One region of the Pseudomonas sp. B12(2026) genome, then DNA from elsewhere that is predicted to be linked to it. Evidence: predicted binding sites of a transcription regulator. Region 1 holds the regulator's gene; each other region holds the start of a gene.
The links. The regulator sigma-54, encoded in region 1, starts transcription at its own class of promoters, with help from an activator protein. The targets are predictions, from matches to a motif close to ANTGGCATNNANNTTGCTNT.

Region 1 (4,074 bases):
GGATAATCCTGCTGTCCAACGTAAGAGGTCAGCATGAGGTTCGTTAAAACCCTCCCCCTTCTCCTCAGCCTCGCCGCCGCCATCGGCAGCTCCGCCGCCTGGGCCCTTCCCACCGACCGGGAACAGCCCATTCGCGTCCAGGCGGACAGCGCCGAGCTGGACGACAAGCAAGGTGTCGCCGTCTACCGCGGCGACGTGGTGGTGACCCAGGGCAGCATGAAGCTGACCGGCAACACCGTCACCCTCAAGCAGAACAAGGACGGCGAAATCGAGGTCGTCACCTCGGTGGGCAAGCCTGCCTACTTCGAGCAGAAGCCCGCGCCGGACAAGGAGATCACCAAGGCCTACGGCCTGACGATCCAGTACTTCGTCACCCAGAACCGCGTCGTGCTGATCGACCAGGCCAAGGTGATCCAGGAAGGCAACACCTTCGAAGGCGAGAAGATCGTCTATGACACCCAGCGCCAGATCGTCAACGCAGGCCGCGCCACCGGCGCCCAGGTGACCACACCGCGCCCGCGTATCGACATGGTCATCCAGCCCAAGAAAAAGCAGGATCAAGCGCAGTAATGGCCACGCTCACCGCCCAGCACCTCGCCAAGAGCTACAAGAGCCGGCAAGTGGTCCGCGATGTCAGCATGAGCATCGACAGCGGACAGATCGTCGGCCTGCTCGGCCCCAACGGAGCGGGCAAGACCACCTGCTTCTACATGATCGTCGGCCTGGTCCGCGCCGACCAGGGCGTGGTCCGCATCGACGACCAGGACGTCACCCACCTGCCCATGCACGGCCGCGCACGCGCCGGCATCGGCTACCTGCCGCAGGAAGCCTCGATCTTCCGCAAGCTGTCGGTGGCCGACAACATCAGCGCGATCCTCGAGACGCGCAGCGACCTGGATCGCGCCGGCCGCCAGGAAGCACTGGAAAGCCTGCTCGAGGAATTCCACATCCACCACATCCGCGACAACCTCGGCATGAGCCTGTCCGGTGGTGAACGTCGCCGCGTGGAAATCGCCCGCGCCCTGGCCAGTTCGCCGAAGTTCATCCTGCTGGACGAACCCTTCGCCGGCGTCGACCCGATCTCCGTGGGCGATATCAAGCAGATCATCCACCACCTCAAGGCCAAGGGCATCGGTGTGCTGATCACCGACCACAACGTCCGCGAGACGCTGGATATCTGCGAAACCGCCTACATCGTCAACGACGGTCAACTGATCGCCGAGGGCAGCGCCGAGACCATCCTCGCCAACGACCTGGTGAAGGAAGTCTATCTGGGTCACGAGTTCCGCCTCTGACCCGGAGGCCGCCCTCCACGGGCGGCGCCCCACCCCCTTCCTGACGGCCCGGAGCTGCCTCCGGCGCCGCGTATTCTGCCGCGCCGCATCCGCCCGGCGGGCAGCCTGCAACGAAAGGTCGACAGGCCCTAGGCAAAGCGTTCAGACTCAGGCATATAATTTGCTTCCTCGCGGCGCCCCGGCGTCCGTAGTCGTGGATATGGCGCTTGCCGCGCCAGCGAACAAGGTGCCTAGTTCCAGCCATGAAACCATCGCTCGTCCTCAAGATGGGTCAGCAGCTGACGATGACCCCGCAGCTGCAACAGGCCATCCGACTGCTCCAGCTCTCCACGCTGGACCTGCAACAGGAAATCCAGGAAGCCCTGGAGTCCAACCCGATGCTGGAGCGCCAGGAAGACGGCGACGACTACGACAACAGCGACCCGCTGGCCGACGGCGACGAATCCGCCGCCAGCCCCGGCAGCAACGCCCAGGACAGCTACCAGGAAAGCACCACTCCGTCTGCCGACAGCCTCGATGAGGACCAGTGGGCCGAGCGCATCCCCAACGAACTGCCGGTCGATACCGCCTGGGAAGACATCTACCAGACCAGCGCCAGCAGCCTGCCCAGCAGCGACGATGACGAGTGGGACTTCACCGCCCGCACCTCCGCCGGCGAAAGCCTGCAGAGCCACCTGCTCTGGCAGGTCAACCTGGCGCCGATGTCCGATACCGACCGCCTGATCGCCCTGAGCATCATCGACGGCATCAACGACGACGGTTACCTCGAAGAATCCCTCGACGACATCCTCGCTTCCCTCGACCCGGAGCTGGGCGTGGAGATGGACGAAGTGGAAGTCGTCCTGCGCCGCGTACAGCAGCTCGAACCCGCCGGCGTCGGCGCGCGCAACCTGCGTGAATGCCTGCTGCTGCAACTGCGCCAGATGCCGGCTAACACCTACCTGCTGGCCGAGGCCCAGAAGCTGGTCGCCGACCACCTCGACCTGCTCGGCAGCCGCGACTACAGCCAACTGATGCGGCGCATGAAGCTCAAGGAAGACGAGCTGCGCGAAACCATCGAACTGATCCAGTCGCTGCACCCGCGCCCCGGCTCGCAGATCGAATCCGGTGAAGCCGAGTACGTGGTGCCCGACGTCATCGTCCGCAAACACAACGAGCGTTGGCTGGTGGAACTGAACCAGGAAGCCGTGCCGCGCCTGCGCGTCAACTCGCAGTACGCCGGCCTGGTGCGCCGCGCCGACTCCAGCGCGGATAACACCTTCATGCGCAACCAGTTGCAGGAAGCCCGCTGGTTCATCAAGAGCCTGCAGAGCCGCAACGAGACGCTGATGAAGGTGGCGACCCAGATCGTCGAGCACCAGCGCGGTTTCCTCGAGTACGGCGAGGAGGCGATGAAGCCCCTGGTCCTGCACGACATCGCCGAAGCCGTGGGCATGCACGAGTCGACCATCTCGCGGGTCACCACGCAGAAATTCATGCACACCCCGCGCGGCATCTTCGAGCTGAAGTACTTCTTCTCCAGCCACGTCAGCACCTCCGAAGGCGGCGAGTGCTCGTCCACCGCGATCCGCGCCATCATCAAGAAACTGGTCGCCGCGGAAAGTCCGAAAAAGCCATTGAGCGACAGCAAGATCGCTGGTTTACTGGAGGCACAGGGCATTCAAGTGGCACGTCGTACCGTCGCCAAGTACCGGGAGTCCCTAGGGATCGCCCCCTCCAGCGAACGCAAGCGGCTGGTATGACGTTGATCCACGCCAAGGTGTTCCGGCGGCAGGCCACCTAACCTGCCACTTACACACGGGCAATAAGGAGAAAGCGGTATGCAAGTCAACATCAGTGGACATCAACTGGATGTGACCGACGCCCTGCGCGACTATGTCGGCGAGAAACTTGGCCGACTGGAGCGCCACTTCGACAAGATCACCAATGTTCAGATCATCATGGAGGTCGAAAAACTGAAGCAGAAAATCGAAGCCACCCTGCATATCGCCGGGGGCGAGGTGGTGGCCTGCGCCGAGCATGAAGACATGTACGCGGCCATCGACCTGCTTGTCGACAAGCTCGACCGCCAACTGATCAAGCACAAGGAAAAATACCTCGAACGCCAGCAGGGTGTTGGCGTCCGTTAACCCTTCCCTATGATTCGACTCGAGCAAATCCTGACCCCCGGCCGTTCCCTGGTGAACGTGCCGGGCGGCAGCAAGAAACGCGTACTCGAACAAATCGCCAACCTGGTAGCTCGCGAGCTGCCAGGTTTCGATGCGCAGGACATCTTCGAAAATCTGGTGGCCCGGGAACGTCTGGGCTCCACCGGATTCGGCAATGGCATCGCCATTCCACACTGCCGCCTCCCCGGCTGCCAATCCCCCATCAGCGCCGTCCTGCACCTGGACTCCCCGGTCGACTTCGACGCCCTCGACGGCGCGCCGGTCGATCTCGTATTCGTCCTGCTGGTCCCCGAAGCCGCCACCGAAGAGCACCTGGAACTGCTCCGGCAGATCGCTTCCATGCTTGACCGTTCCGACGTCCGTGACCGCCTGCGCCACGCCGCCAACGGCGAGGAGCTGCACCGGATCGTCGTGGACTTCCAGAACGGCCACTGATCATGCGCCTGATCATCGTCAGCGGACGCTCCGGCTCGGGCAAGAGCACTGCGCTCAACGTGCTCGAGGACAACGGTTTCTACTGCATCGACAACCTGCCCGCCAGCCTGCTCCCGGACCTGGCGCAACGCGCGCTGTTGCACACCGAGCTGCTGCAGCCGCAGGTCGCCGTCTCG
Region 2 (4,074 bases), 110 kb from region 1:
CCGCGACGCCTGGAACTGGCAACGCCGCAACCCCGGCGGCTACGTCGACGGCTGAAGCGCAGACAAACAAAAAGCCCCGCTCGAAAGCGGGGCTTTTTGTTGAAGATGGTGCCGGTAAGAGGAATCGAACCCCCGACCTTCTCATTACGAATGAGCTGCTCTACCGACTGAGCTACACCGGCGGCGGGCGTAAGCTACCATCCCGGTCCCTGCGAATCAATCCATCCAGGCGATTTGATATACGCCGAAGTGATTAGGCGGTGCAGGTGCGAAACTCACTCCACTCTTGGCAAAACAACGGAACTCATTTCAGGATTACCCGACGACGCCACGACCGCCCAATCATTAATCGCCGATCTGCAATCCCGCTTTGGCTTGAGGTCACAGATGAGCTGCAACGCCCAGGCCGCCTCTCCTGTTCTATTGTTCAACGCGGCTGATTGCGCATACCGAAAAAGCCCACCAGTTGTCGGGTAGCGCAAGACTGCAAGACGCTCTCCTTCGAGAGCCGCAGCCGACATGTTTCGCCTTGGCTCCGTGTCCAGGCGCTCAAGTGCACTCTGCAGCGACTTGAGGAGAATCACGTATGGAGAGGCTGGGATTACTGCGCCCGATATTCGCGCAGCCACCAATTTACGCGCAGCCAGGCTCTCCTCTATCAATCTGTAGTCGCGAAATACAATTACAAGAACCACAGCCATCACCGCACCAATCACGATTATCGAGAAGCGTGGCAACGTAGCGACGGTCTTCATGGGCAAGAACGAACTTGCCATACCAACCAGCAAGCCGACTGGCACCAGGAAAATCAAGTAAAGATGAGGCAACTCAAGCATCGAGTGAATAAGGAAGACACCAATGGCGGCCAGAATGATGCCATGCCGCTCCGTCCTCACCTTCAGAACCTGCCCGACTCCCCAGCAGACAATAGCAGCCACCAACACCGTGCCAATTACGACCCCATTCCAGAGCAGCAGGTCAAGGAAGAGGTTATGCGCATGCCCCATAACTGAACTTAGGCCCGGATACTTCTCGGCAAACTCCACATGAACCGATACAACCTGGTTCCAGCCATACCCAAGCAACGGCCGTTCTGCAATGCCCTCAAGCGCCATGGACCAAAAAATCGGACGCAGGCCGGCACTTAACATCTCCCGACCTGTTGCACCAAAGAGAAAATCACCCAGCGATGGAATAAGCAATAGCAAAGAAACAAACCAACTTGCCAGCAATAGCACCGCGACCAGTCTTTTCCTTACATCGCGAGGCCACCACAACATGAGAGCAACCACAGCAAGGAAAGCGACCTGAAGACAGCCAGTACGCGAGCCCGTCAGGACCACCCCCAGCAAGAAGAAGGCGACCGCCAAGACAGCACAGCCACCACCGATAAAACGTCTGCCATAGGCCCACCAGACTCCGATACACCCCCAAACCAGAAGTGTCGCAAGATTGTTGGCTTGCCCGACAAGCGCAACAACCCTCACTCCGCCTGTCGCGGGGGAAGGCACCAGAATCCCCAACCCATCAAGCGCGAACCATTGATACAGGGCCAGTCCAGTAGAAAGTATCGAAACAAGGAAAAAAATTGCGAACAAACCATCTGCAATTCGATAGGAATCTACCAATTGCCTCTGCTGCCCCAAGGACAAGGCAATTGCAAAGACCAGAATGAAACCCGCAATTAGAAAAGACTCTTCAGGAATGAGAAGCAGCCCTGCCATCGCCTGAAAGACAGGAATGATAGACAGACTGAAAATAAAGAATGCCCCACGAGTTACAGTCCAACCCCGCGGCGAAGAGAAGAACAACAGAACGACCAACGGAAGCAACATAGCTGCCGCCATGGAGTCATTGTAGAAGGTAGTCCAGGGATCCGTGTGCGTAGGCAGCAACCAAGGGAACGAAGCGACAACTACCCAAAGAACTCTCACAAGCGTCGAACATTCCGCCCTATCCTCATTTCCTCCACTCACTCGATACAACCTCGCCCCCTCCCCAAGCCAATGCAGCCGGCCCTGAACTCCGGACACACACTTCCCACAGTCCACTTCATAAAGCCCCAGCGCACCGACAATCCAAACCTGACCGCAAAAAAGAAGCGACCCGAAGGTCGCCTCTTTAAGCCACAAGAATCACAGTGCTATCAAGGACGGCACTCTTGAGGAACGAACTTGGGATCGATAGTGGTGGTGCATTTCCAGGTCAGCTGACCACTACCATTAGTATTTTCAGTAGGCGTAAGAACAATATCACCTTCAGCATTCGGAACGATCGAAGTTGCGGTTACAATACCGTCTCCGTCATTAATGGTGATACCAGAAACGTATTTAGTCGCACCCGGGAAGGTATAACCGGAGTTCGAAGCAGTCAGCGATGCCAGACCGCCGAGAGAAGAACTGGTTTCAGCCACAGCCAGCTTGGCCGGAGCAGCCATTACGATAACTTCGCTGATCTTGGCGCGAGTGGTGTAATCCTGATAAGCCGGCAGAGCGATGGCGGCCAGGATGCCGATGATCGCAACCACGATCATCAGTTCGATCAGGGTAAAGCCTTTTTGAGCTTTCATAGTTCTCTCCAGTTTTTTAGGTACGGTCCTAGGACCTGCTTCGGAGAAAGCAGCTTCCGTGCCAAGATTCCTACGCCATAAAACACGACACCTGTAGGTAATTTCAGATAATCAGAAGCGAAATTACGCAGGAAGTGACAATTTTCGACAGCAGCACTCTGCTGAATTTGGCACCTCCCCCTAACTGCGTTATAAGGCTTAAATCTCTTCATCCGGCTATTCCCCATGAACGATCAAGTCGTCCTGTCCGGCCTTGCCCGGCAGCTGGTGCTGTCTCAACTGCTCGATGAGAACAGCGCGCGGCAGGCTCAACTGCAGGCCCAGCGCAACAAGCTGTCGCTGGTGACCTACCTGGTACAGAACAAGCTGGTGAAAAGCCGCCCCCTGACGGAGCTGGCCGCCGAACAGTTCGGCATCGCCTTCTGCGACCTGAGCAGCCTGGACCGCGAGAGCTTTCCCAAGGACCTGGTCAGCGAGAAGCTGGTGCGCCAGCACCGCGTCCTCCCCTTGTGGCGCAGGGGCAACAAGCTCTTCGTCGGCCTGTCGGACCCGACCAATCACCAGGCGATCACCGACGTCCAGTTCAGCACCGGCCTGACCACCGAAGCCATCCTGGTCGAGGACGACAGGCTCGGCGACGCCATCGAGAAGTTCTTCGAGAGCGCAACCGGTGGGCTGGACGAGTTGAGCGATGTCGACCTGGAAGCGCTGGACATCGAGGCCGGGGGCTCCGAAAACAAGGAAGAAGCCATCGGCGGCGACGCCGATGACGCGCCGGTGGTGCGCTTCGTCAACAAGATGCTGCTGGATGCCATCAAGGGCGGCTCGTCGGACCTGCACTTCGAGCCCTACGAGAAGATCTACCGAGTTCGCTTCCGCACCGACGGCATGCTCCACGAAACGGCCAAGCCGCCAATCCAATTGGCCAGCCGCATCTCCGCCCGCCTCAAGGTAATGGCCGGCCTGGATATCTCCGAACGCCGCAAGCCCCAGGACGGTCGCATCAAGATGCGCGTGTCCAAGACCAAGTCCATCGATTTCCGCGTCAACACCCTGCCCACGCTCTGGGGCGAAAAGATCGTGATGCGGATCCTCGATTCGGCCAGCGCACAGATGGGCATCGACGCCCTCGGCTACGAAGATGGGCAGAAGCAGCTGTATCTGGATGCGTTGAAGAAGCCGCAGGGCATGATCCTGGTGACTGGCCCTACCGGTTCGGGCAAGACGGTATCGCTGTATACCGGCCTGAATATCCTCAACACGCCGGACATCAATATCTCGACCGCGGAAGACCCGGTGGAGATCAACCTGGAAGGCATCAACCAGGTCAACGTCAACCCGAAGCAGGGCATGGACTTCGCCCAGGCGCTGCGCGCCTTCCTGCGCCAGGACCCGGACGTGATCATGGTGGGCGAGATCCGTGACCTGGAAACCGCGGAAATCGCCATCAAGGCGGCCCAGACCGGCCACATGGTGATGTCCACCCTGCACACCAACAGCGCCGC
Region 3 (4,074 bases), 1.2 Mb from region 1:
CAACTCGGTGCTGTGGTTCTTCGGCGACGACATCCCCCACGTTCCGAACAAGCGCGCTGGCGGCTTCTGCTTCGGCACCAAGATCGCCCCGATCTTCTACAACACCATGGAAGACGCCGGCGCCCTGCCGATCGAATTCGATTGCACCAACCTGGCCATGGGCGACGTCATCGACGTGTACCCGTACGAAGGCAAGGTCGTGCGTCATGACAGCGGCGAAGTGGTCACCACCTTCGAGCTGAAGACCCCGGTCCTGCTGGACGAAGTCCGCGCCGGCGGCCGTATCCCGCTGATCGTTGGCCGTGGCCTGACCGAGAAGGCCCGTGCCGAGCTGGGCCTGGCTCCGTCCGACCTGTTCAAGAAGCCGGAAGCGCCGGCCGACAGCGGCAAGGGCTTCACCCTCGCCCAGAAGATGGTTGGCCGCGCCTGCGGTCTGGCCGAAGGTCAGGGCGTACGTCCGGGCACCTACTGCGAACCGAAGATGACCACCGTCGGTTCCCAGGACACCACCGGCCCGATGACCCGCGACGAGCTGAAAGACCTGGCTTGCCTGGGCTTCTCCGCCGACCTGGTGATGCAGTCCTTCTGCCACACCGCCGCCTATCCGAAGCCGATCGACGTCAAGACCCACCACACCCTGCCAGACTTCATCATGACCCGCGGCGGTGTCTCCCTGCGTCCGGGCGACGGCATCATCCACAGCTGGCTGAACCGCATGCTGCTGCCTGACACCGTCGGCACCGGCGGCGACTCGCACACCCGCTTCCCGATCGGCATCAGCTTCCCGGCCGGTTCCGGCCTGGTCGCCTTCGCCGCTGCCACCGGCGTGATGCCGCTGGACATGCCGGAATCGGTCCTGGTGCGCTTCAAGGGCAAGCTGCAACCGGGCATCACCCTGCGTGACCTGGTCCATGCGATCCCCTACTACGCCATCCAGGCCGGCCTGCTGACCGTCGAGAAGAAGGGCAAGAAGAACATCTTCTCCGGCCGCATCCTCGAGATCGAAGGTCTGAACGACCTGACCGTCGAACAGGCCTTCGAGCTGTCCGACGCCTCCGCCGAGCGTTCGGCTGCCGGTTGCACCATCAAGCTGCCGGAAGAAGCCATCGCCGAGTACCTGAAGTCCAACATCACCCTGCTGCGCTGGATGATCGGCGAAGGCTACGGCGACGCCCGCACCCTGGAGCGCCGCGCCCAGGCGATGGAAGCCTGGCTGGCCAACCCGCAACTGCTGGAAGCCGACAAGGACGCCGAATACGCCGCGGTCATCGAGATCGACCTGGCCGACGTCAAGGAACCGGTACTCTGCGCGCCGAACGACCCGGACGACGCCCGTCTGCTGTCCAGCGTCCAGGGCCGCAAGATCGATGAGGTCTTCATCGGTTCCTGCATGACCAACATCGGTCACTTCCGCGCTGCCGGCAAACTGCTGGACAAGGTCAAGGGTGGCATTCCGACCCGTCTGTGGCTGGCTCCGCCGACCAAGATGGACGCCCACCAGCTGACCGAGGAAGGCTACTACGGCATCTACGGCAAGGCTGGCGCGCGCATGGAAATGCCGGGCTGCTCGCTGTGCATGGGTAACCAGGCTCGCGTACAGACCGGTTCGACCGTGGTCTCCACCTCGACCCGTAACTTCCCGAACCGTCTGGGCGACGCCACCGACGTGTTCCTGGCATCCGCCGAGCTGGCCGCCGTCGCTTCGATCATCGGCAAACTGCCGACCGTCGAGGAGTACATGGCCTACGCGAAGGACATCGACAGCATGTCTGCCGATATCTACCGCTACCTGAGCTTCGACCAGATCGCCGAGTTCCGCGAAGCCGCAGCCAACGCGAAGATCCCGGTCGTCCAGGCCTGAGTGATCCCCGCGTGACGAAAAGCCCCGCCCTGTGCGGGGTTTTTCTTTTCCGGCGCCCGCGTTAGAGCGGGCGGCGCCTGGCTCACGATGGGCCTAATACTTATTGACCGTTGCGACCGCGGCCCGCGCGGCTATGGTGACAGCAGGCCCTGCCGATATCCCTTGCTCAGGTGCCCTTGATGGAACCCTCCAGAGGTGCGCTCCCTTCCTCTGCGCCCCGCCCCTGTGGCGGGGCTTCTTTTTTCCGCCGCGCCTGGCACACCCCTTGCTGTGAGCCCTGCAACAGGCAGCCCAACGGCGGGCCCTGAAAGACGATGGCGTCGCCCCCGTCCATCGACGGCCGGTGGAGCGACGCCCTTTGCCTTCAGAGGTGGACATGATCGACAGCACAAGCGGCCGACCGGACAGCCTGGCCTGGGTCGCCGGTTCCGACGCGCCGGAGAAGAGCGTACTGAACCTGGGCTTCATGGCCCTCACCGATTCCGCATCCCTGGTGGTCGCCGCCACCCAGGGCTTCGCCCAGCCCCACGGCCTGACCCTCAACCTGCAGCGGCAGAGTTCCTGGGCCGGCCTGCGCGACCGCCTGCTCAGCGGCGAGCTGGACGCGGCGCAGGGCCTCTATGGCCTGATCTACGGCATGCAGCTCGGCCTGGGCGGTACACCGGCCACCGACATGGCCGTGCTCATGGGGCTGTGCCAGAACGGCCAGTCGATCAACCTCGCCGCGCCGCTGATGCGCGACGGCGTGACCTGCGCCGAAGCACTCCGGCACCACGTGCGCCACAACGGTGCAGCGCTGACCCTGGCGCACACCTTCCCCACCGGCACCCACGCGCTCTGGCTGTATTACTGGCTGGCCAGCCACGGCATCCACCCGCTGCGCGACGTGCGCTCGCTGGTGGTGCCGCCGGCGCAGATGGTGGCGCACCTCAGGGCCGGGCGCATCGACGGCTTCTGCGCCGGCGATCCGTGGGGGCCGCTGGCGGTGGACGAAGGCCTGGGCTTCACCCTCGCCACCAGCCAGCAGATCTGGCCGGACCACCCGGAAAAGGTGCTGGGCACCACCCGCGCCTTCGTCGAGCAATACCCCAACACCGCCCGCGCGCTGGTCATGAGCATCCTCGACGCCAGCCGCTTCATCGAGGCCAGCGCGGACAACCTGCGCGGCGCCGCCCGCCTGATCAGCAGCGAGGAATACGTCGACGCCCCGCTCCCCAGCATCGAGCCGCGCCTGCTCGGCCACTACCAGGACGGCCTCGGCCACGCCTGGCAGGATGCCCATCCGCTGCGCTTCTTCAACGACGGCCAGGCCAACGTCCCCTGGCTGTCCGACGGCATCTGGTTCATGACCCAGTTCCGCCGCTGGGGCCTGCTGCGCGAGGACGTCGATTACCTCGGCATCGCCCGCCAGGTCCAGCGGCTCGACCTGTACCGCGAAGCCGCCGGCGCCGTGGGCGTGCCCGTGCCGCGCGCCGAGATGCGCGCCTCGACCCTGATCGACGGCCGCGTCTGGGATGGCAGCGATCCGGCCGGCTATGCCCGCGGTTTCGAACTGAACGCCCTGGCGGAGCGAGGTTGAGCATGCTGCGCGTCCTGCTGATCAACGACACCCCGAAGAAGGTCGGGCGCCTCAAGGCGGCGCTGGTGGAGTCCGGCTTCGAGGTGGTCGACGAATCCGGCCTCACCCTCGACCTGGCGCAGCGCGTGGAAGCCCTGCGTCCGGACGTGATCCTCATCGACACCGAATCCCCCGGCCGCGACGTGCTGGAACAGGTGGTGCTGGTCAGCCGCGACCAGCCCCGCCCCATCGTCATGTTCACCGACGAGCACGACCCGCAGGTGATGCGCCAGGCCATCCGTTCCGGGGTCAGCGCCTACATCGTCGAGGGCATCCAGGCCCAGCGCCTGCGGCCGATCCTCGACGTCGCCATGGCCCGCTTCGAGAGCGACCAGGCGCTGCGCGCGCAGTTGCAGGCGCGCGAACAGCAGTTGGCCGAGCGCAAGCGCATCGAACTGGCCAAGGGTCTGCTGATGAAGATGAAGGGCTGCTCCGAGGAAGAGGCCTATACCCTGATGCGCCGCCAGGCCATGGGCCGCCAGCAGAAGCTGGTGCAGGTGGCCGAGCAGATCATCGCGATGCACGAGATGCTCGGCCACTGACCGGCCATCTGCCAGCGGCGGCACCCCGCGATCAGAACGCCAGCCGGCCTGCT

Region 2: a site for sigma-54 is predicted at 2,616-2,635, ahead of AC3B6A_RS04735 (pilin). Genes of this name have one in related genera too.
Region 3: a site for sigma-54 is predicted at 2,114-2,133, ahead of AC3B6A_RS10740 (CmpA/NrtA family ABC transporter substrate-binding protein). Genes of this name have one in related genera too.

The regions. Positions count from the first base shown of each region.
Region 1 covers NZ_CM173430.1:1,098,164-1,102,237, reverse strand. Annotated here, with positions in the region: gene lptC (LPS export ABC transporter periplasmic protein LptC) at 1-47, shown strand, start outside; gene lptA (lipopolysaccharide transport periplasmic protein LptA) at 34-570, shown strand; gene lptB (LPS export ABC transporter ATP-binding protein) at 570-1,295, shown strand; gene AC3B6A_RS05175 (RNA polymerase factor sigma-54) at 1,538-3,037, shown strand; gene hpf (ribosome hibernation-promoting factor, HPF/YfiA family) at 3,116-3,424, shown strand; gene ptsN (PTS IIA-like nitrogen regulatory protein PtsN) at 3,434-3,898, shown strand; gene rapZ (RNase adapter RapZ) at 3,901-4,074, shown strand, end outside.
Region 2 covers NZ_CM173430.1:992,912-996,985, reverse strand. Annotated here, with positions in the region: gene galE (UDP-glucose 4-epimerase GalE) at 1-55, shown strand, start outside; tRNA gene AC3B6A_RS04745 (tRNA-Thr) at 107-182, opposite strand; gene AC3B6A_RS04740 (PglL family O-oligosaccharyltransferase) at 276-1,835, opposite strand; gene AC3B6A_RS04735 (pilin) at 2,147-2,569, opposite strand; gene pilB (type IV-A pilus assembly ATPase PilB) at 2,795-4,074, shown strand, end outside.
Region 3 covers NZ_CM173430.1:2,288,788-2,292,861, reverse strand. Annotated here, with positions in the region: gene acnB (bifunctional aconitate hydratase 2/2-methylisocitrate dehydratase) at 1-1,861, shown strand, start outside; gene AC3B6A_RS10740 (CmpA/NrtA family ABC transporter substrate-binding protein) at 2,238-3,440, shown strand; gene AC3B6A_RS10735 (ANTAR domain-containing response regulator) at 3,443-4,021, shown strand.